4 regions of the Microcoleus sp. N3A4 genome follow, and region 1 is predicted to be linked to each of the others. Evidence: riboswitches for the same ligand, from Rfam matches in the RefSeq annotation. Region 1 holds a riboswitch; each other region holds the start of a gene.
The links. A riboswitch is a leader RNA that binds a small molecule or an ion and turns the genes downstream of it on or off. The one in region 1 is predicted to bind cobalamin.
Positions count from the first base shown of each region.

Region 2: linked by a shared signal. The riboswitch ahead of cobG (precorrin-3B synthase) and the one ahead of QUA56_RS18975 (hypothetical protein) in region 1 are both predicted to bind cobalamin.
Region 3: linked by a shared signal. The riboswitch ahead of QUA56_RS17620 (CbtB-domain containing protein) and the one ahead of QUA56_RS18975 (hypothetical protein) in region 1 are both predicted to bind cobalamin.
Region 4: linked by a shared signal. The riboswitch ahead of QUA56_RS23950 (DUF1636 domain-containing protein) and the one ahead of QUA56_RS18975 (hypothetical protein) in region 1 are both predicted to bind cobalamin.

Region 1 is NZ_JAUBRJ010000032.1:8,656-12,842, reverse strand. Features, by position in the region: gene QUA56_RS18985 (ABC transporter substrate-binding protein) at 1-338, shown strand, start outside; gene QUA56_RS18980 (Uma2 family endonuclease) at 547-1,125, shown strand; cobalamin riboswitch at 1,164-1,308, shown strand; gene QUA56_RS18975 (hypothetical protein) at 1,427-1,867, shown strand; gene QUA56_RS18970 (methyltransferase domain-containing protein) at 1,887-2,753, shown strand; gene QUA56_RS18965 (ABC transporter ATP-binding protein) at 2,890-3,738, shown strand; gene QUA56_RS18960 (DUF5615 family PIN-like protein) at 3,768-4,118, opposite strand; gene QUA56_RS18955 (DUF433 domain-containing protein) at 4,102-4,187, opposite strand, start outside.
Region 2 is NZ_JAUBRJ010000021.1:106,348-110,534, forward strand. Features, by position in the region: gene QUA56_RS14860 (hypothetical protein) at 1-217, opposite strand, end outside; gene cbiE (precorrin-6y C5,15-methyltransferase (decarboxylating) subunit CbiE) at 281-1,489, opposite strand; gene QUA56_RS14870 (hypothetical protein) at 1,572-1,808, opposite strand; adenosylcobalamin-variant (AdoCbl-variant) riboswitch at 2,013-2,092, shown strand; gene cobG (precorrin-3B synthase) at 2,135-3,670, shown strand; gene QUA56_RS14880 (precorrin-8X methylmutase) at 3,810-4,187, shown strand, end outside.
Region 3 is NZ_JAUBRJ010000028.1:52,091-56,277, forward strand. Features, by position in the region: gene QUA56_RS17605 (FkbM family methyltransferase) at 1-101, shown strand, start outside; gene QUA56_RS17610 (cupin domain-containing protein) at 224-976, shown strand; gene QUA56_RS17615 (Nramp family divalent metal transporter) at 1,044-2,348, opposite strand; cobalamin riboswitch at 2,618-2,760, shown strand; gene QUA56_RS17620 (CbtB-domain containing protein) at 2,735-2,977, shown strand; gene QUA56_RS17625 (hypothetical protein) at 3,120-4,187, shown strand, end outside.
Region 4 is NZ_JAUBRJ010000047.1:48,328-52,514, forward strand. Features, by position in the region: gene cobW (cobalamin biosynthesis protein CobW) at 1-959, opposite strand, end outside; gene QUA56_RS23950 (DUF1636 domain-containing protein) at 1,154-1,564, opposite strand; cobalamin riboswitch at 1,587-1,733, opposite strand; gene clpX (ATP-dependent protease ATP-binding subunit ClpX) at 1,874-3,256, opposite strand; gene cynS (cyanase) at 3,483-3,926, opposite strand.

The DNA of each region.
Region 1 (4,187 bases):
GACAAAAAGACGTTGACGGGCTTGTTTTGCCCGTTCCCTGGCATCCTGAAACTAATCCCGGTAGCCGTTTCCCAGAAAATTCCCGCCAGCGTTGGGGAGGAATTGTGAATTGGCGAACAGCAACGAGTTTTGATGCGACTCAAGCTGTCATCGCTGGCTTGCGGCAAAGCAATACGCGGGAAGGGTTGCAACAAGCACTCAGAAATCCGAATTTCTCGGCAGCAGGATCGAGCGAAGAAGTGAGGTTTTTGCCAACGGGCGATCGGGCTGGTAAGCCGATTTTAGTGCAAGTTAAACAAGGAGGAAGCACTGGCTATAACTTTGTCCCGCTGCGGTAAGTTTGTTAAGTGCGATCGCACTCACATCTTGCACATTCTCAATAAGCCTTTCAGGGGTGGGCATCCTGTCCGCCCCACAATAAAATTCCCTCTTCGCTTCACAGGCCGGAAAGCCTGTTTCTTAGCATGATTAAATTCTCCTTTTCTGTTGAATTAGCAGAATTTTTAAGATAAACTGAAATGAGTAGATTAAAGGAGAGCGTTGTGTATGATCGCGCAAGTTGAAACCAAAACCTACACGGCCCAGGAATATCTAGAATTGGAAATCAATTCTCAGGATCGGCATGAATTTATCAATGGGGAGATTGTTCTGATGGCTGGTGGCGCACCGAATCACAATGAAATTACGAGCATCTTAAATGCTATTTTGAGGGTGAGTCTTAAGGGTAAACCTTACAGTATTTTTGCATCGGATCAGCGGCTTTGGGTTCCGCACCTTAATAATTATACTTATCCAGATGTGATGGTGGTAGCGCGCCCGATAGAGCTGCAATCTGGACGGACGGATACAATTACCAATCCGCTGCTAATTGCTGAGGTGCTGTCTAAAGGTACCAAAGCTTATGACCGCGATGAAAAGTTTGCTGCCTATCGCAGTATTCCTAGTTTTCAGGAGTATTTATTAATCGACCAATATCGGCTACAGGTCGAGCAATATTCTAAAACTGATGCGAATAAGTGGATTTTTTCGGAATATAGCTGTATGGGCGATCGCCTGACATTAACCTCTATTCCTGTGGAAATTTCGCTGGCAGATTTGTATGAAAATATTGAGTTTGGTGAATAGGCGGACGATTTTTTGTCAAATATCCCAAATAGTGGTAATATCCCGGTATATCGATCGGCTCTGATGAAAAACACACATCAGACGCAAGGGGGAAAGTTCGGTGCGAATCCGGCGCTGTCCCGCAACTGTAATGAGATCATTGCATCTCTGAGTCAGGATGCCCGCCGATTTGTTTCCCTGTTGTTTTTCATCTGCGAGGTATGGATGATGGTGAGTTCAATATTTTTACAAATAATTTGCTGTTGTGCTCCGTTTCCCGATCGACAATAACGAAATTTTAGGCAGCGGGAAACTAAAAAAAATGCGAATCGAAGATAGTGTTTGGCAGGGTAGTTTTGGCTACTGGCAGAACTTGTTTATTCATCAGAATATTTTGCCGATCGGACATACTGCTTGGAATGGTTTTTTGCATCGAGGACGAGGCTTGGTTGCTTGCAAAATCAATACTCCCATTAACGGCTCTGTGAATTGGAGCGTAGATACTATAAAGTACGATCTGCAATTTATTTCGCAATTGCACGTAACTGCTTATTTGCAACAACTAGAAGTAGAGGAAAATACTGTTTCAAATCTGCTCCAAATCATTGCTAGCTACGAACCCAAGGCAGCAATTATATTTTTGTCGATCGCCAACGGTCAGATTGATATCAATTTGTTGCAAAACTTGGCAATTTCTCCTGTTGAGTGCTATGAACAGGTATGCAAGCGCTGGGAAGAATTTCAACTCTGCCCGAAATCCTAAAACTTACTAAATTTTCCGAATGTCGCAGCCAAAATCAATCGAAATTTCCAAGGTAACTCGCTACCAAAATGCAGCGCTTAATTACTATTTGGGCCTGACAGATTCGCCCTACCTTCACTACGGCTATTGGGAAACCCTACCTGTGCCCGCTGATGAACTAACACTCGCGCGATTGCGCGTCGCTCAGCAAGCTTATACTGTAAAACTGTTGGATGCGATCCCCAAAGGCACTCATACGATACTGGATGTGGGCTGCGGGATTGGCGGAAATGCGGCTTATTTGCTCGATCGAGGTTTTGCAGTGGAAGGGCTCGCACCCGATCCGTTCCAACAACAGCGATTTCTCAAGTGTACGCGCGATCGGGCAATCTTCCACCTCACGAGGTTTGAAGACTTTAAAGCAACCCATTTCTACGATCTTATTCTCTTTAGCGAAAGTAGCCAGTATATGTCGGCTGTTGATATTGCTAACGGTGCCGCCAAAATCCTCAATCAGGGTGGCTACGTGCTGCTTGCCGATATGCTGCGTTCTGATGCTAATTATCAAGAGGGAATGTTCTCTAATTGTCATGTTGTTACGGAACTTCATGCAGCCTTAAAGCAGGCTGGATTCACTTTAGTCAAAACTGAGGATATTTCGGCCCATATTTTGCCGACAATCGATTTATATGTCGATACTTTCCGCAGGTATGGACTGAATACAATGATCTATGTTGCAGATTTAATTGCGATCGCAGTTCCGCCCGTCCACAAATTCCTGCGCTGGATATTTCGTCGCTGGTTCAAGAAGCTGGTGGTTGAAGGATTGGAGGCAAGTCAACTTTTTGAGCAGCATTTGTGTTATGAAATTCAACTTTGGCAGTTGTCAAAAACAGATGAAAACTGACACAAATACAATGGAAATTGGTAATCGGTAATCGGTAATTGGAGGCACAGCCTCCGGGTATTTATTCCCAGGCAGAGCCTGGGAACAAGATTATAATAAATAATAAATAACAAATAACAATTAACAAATAACAAATATGTCTGAATGGATTCTCGAATTCGATCGCACTTCCTACTCATATCCCTGCGGTTCGCGAGTGGCAATTCAGGGTTTAAACCTCAAAGTACCCGCCGGGAAACGCTGCGGGCTGATCGGTCAAAACGGCTGTGGCAAAACTACCTTTTTCCTGTTAGCAAATGGCTTGTACCAACCGCAACAGGGAATCATTAGTTGGGAAGGTAAACCCTTTCGCTACGATCGCAAATCTTTGATGCAACTGCGCCAACAAATCGGACTCGTCTTTCAAAATCCCGAACATCAATTAGTAGCTTCCACGGTAGAAGAAGATATCTCCTACGGATTGTACAATTTAGGTTTGAGAGAATCCGAAATTGCTCAACAGGTACAGCAGGCGATCGAGCAATTCGATCTCAGTGAACTCGCCCGCGAACCAATTCACAATCTCAGTTTGGGACAAAAAAAGCGGGTGTCGATCGCCGATATCATGGTTCTCAAGCCCAAACTGCTGCTGCTAGATGAACCTACCGCCTATCTCGACCCGCGTCACACCCGACAACTGATCGGTTTACTCCAACAAATTCACAGCGCCGGAACCACCATCCTTTTAGCAAGTCACGACCTCGATTTCATCTACCGCTGGGCTGATTGGGTGTTTGTGATGGATCGAGGAAAATTGATTTTAGAAGGAACACCGGAAACCGTTTTTGCTCAACGGGAGGTTTTGGAGCAATTGCAGCTTGGCGTACCGCTGGCGATCGAGCTGATGGAGCAAATAAGGGCGATCGTTCAGATAGATGATAACTCAAATATACAGAATTTCGAGCTGTGGCAACAACAGATTTTACAATGGCGGCGGCTGCTTTAACGGGATTTAGACAATTTATGGTGTAGGAATTAAGGAAAGGGAATGAAAAGAATCTGGCCTTCATATTCGTCGGGCTGACTGCAACAAACGAATAAATACAAGTCATCAATGACCAGCCCGATCGGAGCCGTTGCAATAACTTCAACAACTCCGGGCATGGGCAACCCGTTTTTAATTCGTTCGTAGGCGTAGTCGGTAATTGTCGCCACATCATGGGTAAGCAAAATGCGCCCCTCATTGGCGGCCCATTCTAAGATAGTGGGATCGTCTGCGTGGATTAAACCTACATCCTGAATGCGAACAACATCTAAGTCTGGTAAGCGTCTGATTAAGCCTCGCAATATCGAACCGTTGAAGTTCTCATCAGTTAATAGACGCATTGGCTGTGAATTCTCCTTGATTCTGATCGCGATCGCTCAAGCGCTGCCTGAGATTAGCTAAGTTATACT
Region 2 (4,187 bases), on a different contig from region 1:
TTACAGCACCTCTAGTGTTGAAGTTGTGTGCCTTACGCAGATATTTGAGTGGATCGAATCCTTTTCTTTGTGAATGGTCTAACACACTTTGGGCCACAGTTCGATAAGTTCCTCTATCCCATTCAGACAGATATTGCTGTAGTTCGATAACTTCAGTATTGGAATAGTCTTCAAACAGTCGCTCTAAATAAGGATCAAGGGATGATTCGTCTGGCATTTTCACTCTAATTCCAGAGGATATTATTTATCATAGCTTTCCAGGAAAAAGACCGATCGCCTTTCATCTCTTAACTACCGCCCACTGAGTAATCGGTGCCAGCGGTTTCCAACCCTGAAAAGAACCGATCGCCCCTACTCGCTGAATCCCAATTCTAATTAGTTCCCCACCATAACGATCGTGCCACTGCAAAACTTTAAATTCGCTCTCAACTGTCACGGCATTCACAACTAATCGGCCGCCCTCACCTAAAGCATTCCAGCAAGTTTCCAGCACAGCTTCTGCGGTGACACCGCCACCAATGAAAATAGCATTCGGTTGAGGCAAATTTGTCAGGGCTTCCGGCGCTGATCCCGCCACGATTTCGAGTTCGGGAACGCCGAAAGTCGAGGCATTTTCGGCAATGTATTGCAGCCGAGTCGGATGGCGTTCGATCGCGATCGCCCTGCACCGAGGATGACTCCGCATCCATTCGATCGCGATCGAACCGCAGCCAGCCCCCACATCCCAAAGCAACTCTCCCGGAATCGGTGCTAACGCTGACACAGTAACGGCTCGAACCTCTCGCTTGGTAAGTTGTCCGTCGTGGCGATATGCAGCATCCGGCAAACCCGCAGTTCGGGGAAAAAGCAGGGTTTCGCGATCGGCTGCAACTGCGATCGCGATCGCGTTCAAATCAGCCAAATCCGCTGCATTCCAGGCTGCTGCTACCCCCTCGATCCGCCGTTCCGAGTTCCCTCCCATCCGCTCGAACACGGTCATCAAACTGCTGCCAAACCCCCGCTGTGTCAACAATTGGGCCACCTTTCCCGGCGTGTGTCGATCGGCGCTCAATACCAGCAAGCGCGCCCCCGGCGACAAAGCAAGGGCGATCGATGCGATCGGGCGATTTGTCAAACTGAAAGTCTCAACATCCGCCAAAGCCCAACCCAAACGGGCGCAAGCAAGACTAAAAGCCGATGCAGCGGGAATTACAGTCATTTCGGAAATAGGAATTTTGCGCGACAGCGTGACGCCGATGCCGTGACACATGGGATCGCCGCTGGCTAGCACGCACACAGACTGTCCCCGGCGGCGGATGATTCGATCGACTGTTGCTTGTATCGGCGAAGCCCAAAGCAATTGTTCGCGGGTGTCGTCGGTTGGTAGCATTGCGAGGTGACGGGCACCGCCGACAACGACTTGAGATCGATCGAGTAGACAACGGGCGATCGCACTCAATCCCGAAAGTCCGTCTTCGCCAATCCCCACCACCGAAAGCCATTTGTGCATTGCGCCCTTACTGCTAATTACTACTTATCGATTCTAAAGAATAATATCGGATTTCCATTCACAATTCTTTCTTCTACTTGCCTCATTCCGAGTCTTTCTGCGACTTTAAGCGACTCAATGTTTGGGCGATCGCAGCTTGATTTGAAAAAAAAAATTCTCTTCCTTGGCGGCAGTTTTCTTTGCCGCTAGTAATTGTACCATCTCCTTCAATCATCACAGTGTCATCCGAGTAGTATTTTTCCAAAGCTACTGATGTTTGGAATGTCTCAACAAGGTGATTGATATCTGCGAGTTTGATTTGCAATTCTTCAATTGTCATAAATAACGCGATCGCAGGTTTTATAGCCGAAGTTAGAAGTCACGCACTCTGAGAGTGATTTTGACTTTGATTATAGATTATAAAAAATTATTCAGGGATCAGCAAGACAATAAAACGAATTTCCCCCCTAACAGGCGAGCTCGCCCGGAGATTTGTTAAGAAACTCGATCGATCTGGCTGATGCCGATCGACTTGTGATAGATTTCTTAAACCTGAAAGCGGGAAAGTCCGGTGCAATTCCGGCGCTGTGCCGCAACTGTCAAAGTCAGAATGCCGATTTCAGGAGTTTACTTTAGATTCCCTGCGTCGCACGGGGAGGAGTTTCTTTGTTAGCTTTGAGTGAATTGCCGACTTGTCCTGGTTTATTTTACGGTTCCCGCGCCCGAGACGGAATATTATCGAGAATGCGGATTCCGGGGGGGATTTTAAACGCGCAGCAGTGTCGGACGATCGCGGATTTGGTCGATCGATACAGTACCGGTTGTTTGCAAGTAACGAATCGGGCGAATTTGCAAATCCGAGACTTGAATTCGCCAGTTTCTGATGAAGTTTGGCAAGATTTGCTGGAATTGGGATTGGCATCTCGCCGCGTTGAAGTTGACCCGATCCGCAATATTATGGCAAGTCCGACAGCAGGGATCGATCGACAGCAACTACTCGATACTCGCCCGCTAGTGAAAGCTTGGGATGATTACCTGCAAACACATTCCGAGTTGTCGGAACTTTCGCCTAAGTTCAGTATTGGCTTTGACGGCGGGGAATCGGTTTCGATCCGCGATTTACGCAACGATATTTTATTAGCTGCTGAAGGGCGTTCAACCAAATCAGAAATCGTTTTTCGGCTGCATTTAAACGGCGACACAGGGATTTTAATCCAAGAATCGCAATGTATTTCAGTATTAGCCGCCCTCGCTAGCGCCTATCTTGAATACACCAAAAATAGACCTCGAATTGATGGCAAAAAACCGCGTTTGCGTCACCTGCTGGCAGATTGGGGCGCTGAAAGTTATCTAGAAAGGGTACAGCAGAATTTACCATTTTTATTGCAATACACATCTTGCACCTTTCTCAAGAACAGGCAAGATGCCTGTTCCACAAACAGTGAATTTCCTTGTGGGGTGGGCATCTTGCCCGCCCGATCGATCGCCTCATCTGAAAAATCCATCCCCAATCACCAACATCTCGGCATTTACCCTCAGCAACAGTCCGGTTTCTCCTACATGGGAATTGCACTGCCCCTAGGTAAGCTAGAATCAAAACAACTGCGGAATTTGGCAAATTTAGCCCAAAATCTAGCCAGCGGTACCCTGAGACTTACGCCGTGGCAAAATCTGTTGATTTCTGACATCCCCAACTCCCAGCTTTTTGAGGTAAAACAGCAAGTAGCCGATGTGGGATTGCACTCGTCGGCGACTCGCCTAGATTCGTGCTTGGTGGCTTGTGCCGGCAGCAGCGGCTGTGCGTCGGCGGCGACAGATACTCAAAGTCACGCCTTAGCAATGGTGAGGGATTTAGCGGAAAAATTGACGATCGACCTGCCGATTAACATTCATTTCAGCGGTTGCGAAAAGTCCTGCGCCCAGCACCGGCCAATTGATATCACGCTGGTAGGAATTCAGATTGAGCGGGGACACGAGATAATCGAAGGTTACAACATTTATGCAGGTAGAAAAGATTTACCCTTCGGACGGCAAATTTTCCAGAGGGTGAGTGCGGTCGAGATGCCCGGTGCGATCGAGCGAATGTTGCGGGTGTATCAGCGGTTTCGAGAGCCTTTGGAGTCATTTGGTGAGTTTGTCGATCGGCAGGCGATCGACCAATTGCAGGAGTTGTTCAGCACCGAAAAATGGAATTTAAAGTAAAAAAATATCCCATTAAAACTGACAAATTTTAATCATTTATCTTTCTATATCTCTCGATATTTCTGCCTTCGCGCCTTCGCGGTTTATTCAAAAAATCTATTTCACAAATCAAACAAAATTCCCATAACAGTTTTAAACAATGATTGACTACATTCGAGACGGAACAGAAATCTACATCAAATCCTTTGCCACAATTCGATCCGAAACAGATTTGTCAAACTTGCCGCCCGATTTAGAATCGGTAGCCGTGCGACTAATTCACAGTTGCGGCATGACCGATATTGTTGCAGATTTAGCAGCTTCGCCCGGTGCAGCCACCTGCGGACGCCAAGCCCTCTCAGCAGGTGCGCCGATTCTCTGCGATGCCCGGATGGTGGCCGAAGGCATCACTCGCAAACGCCTTCCCGCTGACAATCAGGTGATTTGCACCCTCTGGCATTCCGAAATCCCGGAGTTGGCGCGGCAAATGGGAAATACTCGATCGGCCGCGGCCGTGGATTTGTGGCTAGACAACTTG
Region 3 (4,187 bases), on a different contig from region 1:
CCCTGGATATCGCCTTACACATCTCAGACTCCTATGGCACAGATCCTGTGGGCGGTATATTGCTAGATAAAACGATCGCACTGGCGAAACAGTATAAATAGGCAATAGGCGATCGGCAAGAAAATATGGCACAATTCCTGTATACTGGTTATTCTAACCAGCCTATTGACAATCTGAAATTAATCTTAAATCAACCTTAAATTCATCTTAAATTTCAATAATCATGTCTTCTCAATTTCAGTGGCAACCTCAACCAATTCACAACGACGTATCGAGTCGAGCCGCAGTATTGCAGTCATCGCTAACCTGGTATCAGACCACTTTTACGGGCATTTGGTTTGGTGCCTTTGAGTCCGACGATAACGTTCAAGATCATCCCGTCACCATGCTGACTCGCTTCGATCCGGGTGGCTTTTTCCCGCTGCACGGACACGCCGGTGGAGAAGAAATTTTGGTACTCCAGGGCAACTTCGCTGATGAAACCGGTGTGTATCCCCCAGGATCTTATATGCTCAATCCTGAAGGGTTTATCCATCGCCCTTATAGCGATGAAGGTTGCCTGACATTTGTTAAATTACGGCAACATGGTGGAACCACTCGCCAGCGGGTGAAAACGAATATTTACGAGTTGTCCTGGCAGCCCGGTATTATTCCCCAAATTGAGGTGAAGCCACTTTACGAACAAGAGGGTTTTCCTGAAAAAGTTTGGGTGGAACGCTGGCAACCCGGCACGGCTTTGTCAAACGTAGTTGAATCTGAAGTGAAAGAAATCTTTGTCATCGAAGGTACTTGGAGTGATGAGTTAGGAGATTACCCAACTGGTAGTTGGCTGCGGTATTCACCCAATTCTCCCTATAGTCCTTCGTCGGCAACCGGTTGTCTGGTTTATGTGAAGACTTATCCTCTAGATTCAACGCGATTTATTGTTGGAGAAGACTTCCGACAGCCTTTTGAGACAACTGAGTCTTCTAGCTAAGGATTCGCAGTGTAAATTGTCAGACAAAACTTCCCCTCTGCGGGGGCTGGACTATAATTGGCAATTGCTAGAAAATGGTTTGCAACAGCAGCCAACTATTTAATCCTACTATAATACTAGCGACTAACCAAGCTACCGCTTTCAGCCAAAATGGATTCACAAACTCTCCCATCAAGCGGCGGTTTGAGGTAAACATTACCAAGGGAATTACTGCAAAAGGTAATTGCAAACTGAGAATCACTTGACTGAAAACCAGCAAATTAGTTGTACTGCCTTCACCGAACAGAATAATAGAGATCAAAGCTGGCACAATGGCCACCAGTCGAGTCAGCAACCGCCGCAACCAAGGCCGCAGACGAAAATTCAAAAACCCTTCCATCACAATCTGTCCTGCTAGAGTTGCAGTCAAGGTTGAATTCTGCCCCGAAGCCAATAAAGCAAAGGCAAAAATGGCACTGGCTGAACCCACGCCCAGCACCGGAGAAAGCAGTTTGTAAGCATCTTGAATTTCTGCTACTTCTTGATAGCCGGAAAAGTGAAATGTGGCAGCAGACAAAATCAGAATAGCTGAATTAATAAACAAAGCTATTGACAGCGCCACGCTAGAATCAATTGTGCCAAATTTTATTGCTTCCCATTTTTTATCAGCAGTTTCTTGCCAAGCGCGAGTTTGCACGATCGACGAATGCAAGTAAAGATTGTGCGGCATCACAGTTGCCCCCAAAATACCAACCGCAATATAAAGCATTGCCTGATTTTGCAAAATCTCTAGCTTCGGAACATAACCGAGTAAAACTCCTCCGGCATCTGGTTTGGCAAAAAATATTTCGGCAATAAAACAACCGCCAATAATTGCAATAATCGTAATTACCAAAGCTTCGATATAACGAAAGCCTTTCCCTTGTAAAAATAACACCATTATCACATCTAGCGCAGTGATGCACACTCCCCAAACTAAGGGAATGCCAAATAGCAATTGCAGTCCGATCGCACTTCCAACAAGTTCAGCTAAATCGCAAGCAGAAATAGCAATTTCACAAAGTATCCACAGCAAAAAACTGACTCGCGGACTGAAATAATCTCGACAAGCTTGTGCCAAATCTCGTCCCGTTGCCACTCCCAAACGCACGCAGAGTGATTGCAGCAAAATTGCCATCAAATTAGATAGCAAAATCACACTTAATAGCGCATAGCCAAACTTTGCTCCCCCCGCTAAGTCAGTCGCCCAGTTTCCGGGGTCCATGTAACCCACTGAAACCAAATATCCAGGCCCTGCGTAGGCCAGCATTTTACGCCAGAAACCTTTGCTGTTGGGAACGGGGATGCTGCGGTGAACCTCTGGAAGGCTGGGTTTGTTCTCCGAATGAGTCATTTGTTTTACGGTTAAATGATTTTCATATTCTTTTCATAATCTCACAAAGGTAGCGGAATGTCATCAGTCGGATCGAAATCCGGCAGAGTCACCGTATATAGCCTTTCTCAAAAAGATGAGGTATGACTGACAGCTTACATAACCAGCCAGACTAAGAGGGCTGAAGCCCAACAACGTACCTCATCTTTCTGAGAAAGGCTATATATTAAGTTGTGTATATTTTGTGTAACATTCTAGGCAATGTGAATGCAACAACAAAAAGTGTGGTACTGTCTGAATATCAAATCGGTTCTGGTGAGGAGCAGCCACCAGAGGTAACGGGGAAAGTTCGGTGCAAATCCAACACTGTCCCGCAACTGTGAAGGAGAAAAGTTCTCCAAGTCAGGATGCCCGCCGATGCCCAAATTTACTTAAATTCATCTGCGAGGTACATGATGACTACTCAATCTTCTTCTTCTTCAATTTGGCAACAAACGGCACGGTTGACGCTTTCAACACCCGTGCAAGCGACGCTATACATCTCCCTATGCGCTTTGACTGTCTGGACTGTTTACTTTACAACTTATCCCGCCGTTCATAACAAGGTACACTCTCTGCGCCACCACACTTTGATGGTTAGTTGTCACTAGACAAGATTGTTTTCATTTGAGATATTGCACCATTCTCGCTTAACCTGTAGGGGCGGATTCACCAATAGCTTTCTCATGTGCAGACAGATTAAATAAACCCGCCCCCACTCCACGCAAGAGTCCTTAAAAGTCCAGAATTAAAATGTCAAAATTCAAGTTTTCTGCACTCATCACTGCTGTCTGCATGATGAGTATCGTTTTCTATACTTGGGTAGGGTTTTCGCAGTCTCCACAACCAACTGTGCGACTGACTGCTGAACCGCCAATCAGTCAGATTTTACCCTTTGAAGCCGAGGCAACTACACCTCTATCTCCGGTGTCGTTAAAGTTACAAGCTTTAGATGCGGCGGGTATTCCCTTAGAGAATGCTCGAATTGGGCTGACAATTCTAACTCCGCCTAAAAATCCTTGGTTTACCACCGATTTTCCGATCGTGGAGGGAACAAAGTTGCTGGATATAGAGGCTGTTGCAGCTAAAGGTGAGTTGCAAATCCAGCAAATGCTGCCGATTAGGGGAAATTATCAATTGTTAGCAAAGGTGACTCCGATCGCCCCAAATGCTTTTACTCCTTTTGAGCAAACTTTAACACTATCTGTCCCGGAAAACGGGGTGAAGTATCGCAATTTTTGGATTTTAGCTGCGATTTTGTTGGCTGTTGGGCTAGGTGGCGGCTTGGCAATTGGAGGAAAGCCCAAAATCCAAGCAGGAGAAATAGCGCCCGAGAGAGTGCGATTGCTGTTAAGTGGGGCGATAATAATTGCGATCGCTGCCTTGTTATTTGTCAATGTGAGTGCTGAAATTGCCCAGTCTGAGATGTCGATGCCAATGTCTCACATGACTGAATCCGCACCTACAGAAAAAATTAGCCCGATCGTGAAATCTCAGGGTTTTGAGGTGCGACTTTCTGGAGATGTTAGTGCCACAGTAGGTACAACTGCTAATTTACAAGTTCAAGTCACCGATATCAAAACAAATCAGCCAGTCACAGATGTATTGTTGAATATTAAAACTATCCAACTCGAACATGATTGGATTGCTTTTGCCTACAAAGGTGCGCCAGATGCAGCCGGAAAACTACTATGGCAAGAGCAGTTTTTTGATGGCGCACCTCATAAAGTTGAGGTAGAAGTTTCTCCCCAACCAAATGCAGCCCGTCAGTTTCCACCATTGCAGGTTTCACAAACTATTGAGGTTGAGGGAGTTGCGCCT
Region 4 (4,187 bases), on a different contig from region 1:
TCCGAAGGTTGCCAAGGGCGATCGTAAAAATGTTCGATCCGCGAACCCACACCTTGCAACACCATCCTCATCGGTTTCTTGGGAACCGCCACAAACCCTTTAATCCGATAGATTTCCTCCTGCTGCATCAAGGATTGCAGTTTTTTCACCAAAGCTTCAGGTTCAAATTCGCGATCGGCAATAAAGAAAGTCGAGTTAATATCATCATCGTGCTCGTGTTCCTCCTCAGTGTCATGGTGACTCGGGCGAGACTCCAAATCATCCTCAACCGCCGCATTAAATCCCAACAGCACATCGGGGTTAATTTCGCCACCTTTGCAGGGCACAATTTTCACACTCGGACGCAATTCTTGTTGCAACCAGGTTTGGACTTTCTGGTGAGTTTCAGCATCTACGCGATCGACCTTCGTTAAAAGTACCATATCGGCACAGGCTAACTGGTCTTCAAACAATTCCTCGATCGGAGTTTCGTGATCTAAACTAGAATCAGCTTGCCGCTGTGCCATCAAAGCATCGATATCACCGACAAAAGTACCGCTAGCAACAGCTTCGCAATCGACAACAGCAACAACACCGTCTACAGTAGCACCCGTGCGAATTTCCGGCCAGCGAAAAGCTTGAATCAAAGGTTTAGGAAGTGCGAGACCAGAAGTCTCAATTAAGATACAATCAATTTGCTCTCGGCGCTTCAACAATTCCTGCATAGTCGGCAAGAATTCCTCTTGAACAGTGCAGCAAAGACAACCATTTGTTAGTTCTACAATATTGCTGCTGACATTTTCTTCTTCGTCGCAAACTTGGCAATCGCGCAGCAGTTCTCCGTCAATTCCAATTTCGCCAAATTCGTTAACCATAACAGCAATTCGGCGACCTTGATTATTTTGCAATAAGTGACGAATTAGGGTAGTTTTGCCGCTACCGAGAAAGCCGGTAATGACTGTAACAGGAATTTTGTGCATTGATGATTTTGTGCTTATTTGGTGATGGGATATCTCGTTCCCAGGCTCTCTCTGCCTGGGAATACCGATCTAGAGGCTCTGCCTCGCTGGAATAAAAGATCGCTTTTAAAACGAGGCAGAGCCTCGGCGTATGCGTTACCAGGCAAAGCCTAGGAACGAGAAGGAAAAAACTAAAGTCCCTACTACAAACCTATCTAATTTCCCAGCGGCGGAATCTTCGCCAAAATGCCTTTTTTCAGAGCTTGAGGACGCTCAGACCAAGGCAACAAACCGTCCGATTTAGCATAGTATTGACCCGCGCATTCGAGTACAGCTTCCGCACTTTCCGGTTCATTTGCAGGCAAATCGCCAAACAGATAAGTGTACTTTCCAACAGCAGCAAAAGACACCGCACAAGAGCGACTGCAAGCACTCATGCACTCAACTTCCCGAATATCAAACTCATCGCAAAATTCCCAATCTTTAGCGAGTTTCGATAAGTCTTCCATAAATTGTTGACCGCCGCTTTTGCCTTCGCGCTTGCCGTTTTTCCAAACACTAGCGCAAGCAGTGCAAACAAACAGACTGTGCTTTGTGGGTACAGCCGCATTAATTCCATCCATCATCCGTACCTCGCAGATGCGTTCAAAAGTGAGTTAGATATCGGCGGGCATTCTGACTTGAGAAACCACAAGGGTTTCATTACAGTTGCGGGACAGCGCCGGACTTGCACCGAACTTTCCCCGTTTCCTCTAGCGGCTGCTCCCCGCTAGAACCGATCGCGAAATCACATCATACCGCACTTGCCACCAATCAATTTTAGATTTTAGATTTTAGATTTTAGATTTCTGATTAGAGAAAGCGACCCCAGGGATAAATCTGGGGCTGGTTTAGTAGTTTGTAGGGTGCGCCACAAGCACCCTACAGATTACAAATTATGCAGTTTCGTGCTGTTTGCGCCATGCCGGATGCCACAGCAATTCAGCAGTCGATCGCTTCTCGACCATTTCAGGAGTAATCATACAGTGAGCCACATCCTTGCGAGAAGGCAATTCGTACATCACATCTAGCATTAACTCCTCTAAAATGCTGCGGAGAGCTCTCGCGCCAGTTTTGCGGCGGTAGGCTTCCTGGGCGATCGCCCGCAGCGCTTCCGGCTGGAATTCCAACTCCACGCTGTCCATTTTCAACAGCTTTTGATACTGCTTCACCAGCGCATTTCGGGGCTCGGTCAATATTTGCATCAAAGCTGCTTCATCCAGCGGCGAAATCACCGTCACCACCGGAATCCGCCCGACAAACTCAGGAATCAAACCAAACTTGACTAAATCGTCGGGCTGTACCTGCTGCAAAATATCAGCAGCCCGCTTATCCTTGGCCGGCAAAGTTGAGTTACTGTCGCTTTCTGTTGGCTGAATAAAGCCTAAAGATTTTTTACCCAAACGCTGTTCAACTATTTTTTCTAAACCGACAAAAGCACCGCCGCAAATAAATAGAATCTTGCTCGTGTCAACTTGAATAAAATCTTGGTAAGGATGTTTGCGGCCGCCTTGCGGGGGCACGTTAACCACCGTTCCTTCCAACATTTTTAGCAGGGCTTGCTGCACTCCTTCTCCCGATACATCCCTTGTGATCGAAGTGTTTTCGCTTTTGCGAGCAATCTTGTCAATTTCATCAATATAAATAATGCCGCGCTGCGCCGATTCGACATCAAAATCCGACATTTGCAGAAGCCGCAGCAAAATATTTTCTACATCGTCGCCGACATATCCAGCTTCTGTCAGCGTCGTCGCATCGGCTACCGCAAAGGGGACTTCGAGCATTTGCGCCAAACTTTGCGCTAACAAAGTTTTGCCACAACCTGTCGGCCCAACTAGCAGGATGTTGGATTTTTGCAGTTCTACATCGCTGTCAGCAGAAGACTTGTCGCTATCTTTAGCTTGGTCAACGCTCAAGCGCTTGTAGTGGTTGTAAACTGCTACAGAAAGGACTTTTTTTGCTGAATGCTGGCCGATGACGTGGTTGTCTAAATGCTGCTTAATTTCTGTCGGTTTCGGAATTTGAGCTAAAACGATTTTCGATTTGTTCGATCGACCTTGACGCCGCGTTCCTTGTCCCTGAGACTCTCGCACCTCTGATTGGGGAATCTGTTGACCAATTGTTTTGCTGGAGTCAAAAAACTCTTCTTCTAAAATTTCATTGCACAGTTCCACGCATTCATCGCAAATGTAGACGCCGGGCCCAGCTATTAACTTGCGGACGTACTCCTGCGACTTGCCGCAAAATGAGCATCTGAGATGGGAGTCATATTTTGACATATTTGCCTCTTACTTTACGGTTGCGGTTGCTTTCTTTGACTGGGGAAGTTGCCGCGCGATCGATCTTAGCCTTACCCTAGAAAGGTTTCCCGCGGACACCAAAACCAGTCAAGCTTCGCCGACTCTATTTCTAAGTTAACACTTGTGAGGCATTAGTGATTAGTCATCAGTCATTCGACCGATTAAAATATTTTAATTTTCACCGGCCGAGTTTAGCGACACTTGCTTACCATTTTTTGTAGGCTAAAAATTTCCCCGACATAATTAATTTCACTCGATCGCCTTTTGGGTCTGCTTCTTTCTCGACATCCAAAGTAAAGTCTACCGCGCTCATAATCCCGTCACCAAATTTTTCATGTATCACTGCTTTGAGCGGCATCCCGTAAACCTGCATAATTTCATAGAACCGATAAATCAGAGGGTCAACTGGAACTGAGGGATCCAAAGAACCTTTTAACGGAGGTTCGCAGAGAACCGCAACCGTCTCGCCATCTAGTCCCAAAGCCGAGACAATTTTCTCTGCTTCCTCTTCAGATGCGGTTGCTTGACGGTAAATAACCGCGGCAATCCAAACTTCGTCGCGCCCCAAAAGTTTTTCCAAATCTGCAAAACTAATTCCCTTAGCTTTTTTAGCAGCCAAAAGCTTTTCTGTAATTTGTGAAATTGCCATTAAATATGCTCCTACTCACTGCTGTGTTAGATGTGAAATTTGTCTCACATTTTGGTGATTTTGTCAATACCAAGCTGAGAAAAAAAACAGAATCGATCGCTCGGAACTTCAGCAAAAGCTGGTCTCCTCAACTTCGACAACTCATATCGTTTCCAGTTGCATGGGTATTGTTCAAATGTCCAAACAGTCAACAGTCAACAGTCAACAGTCAACAATCAACAATCATTTCGAGGAGTGCAACCGGAATTGATATCACAACTG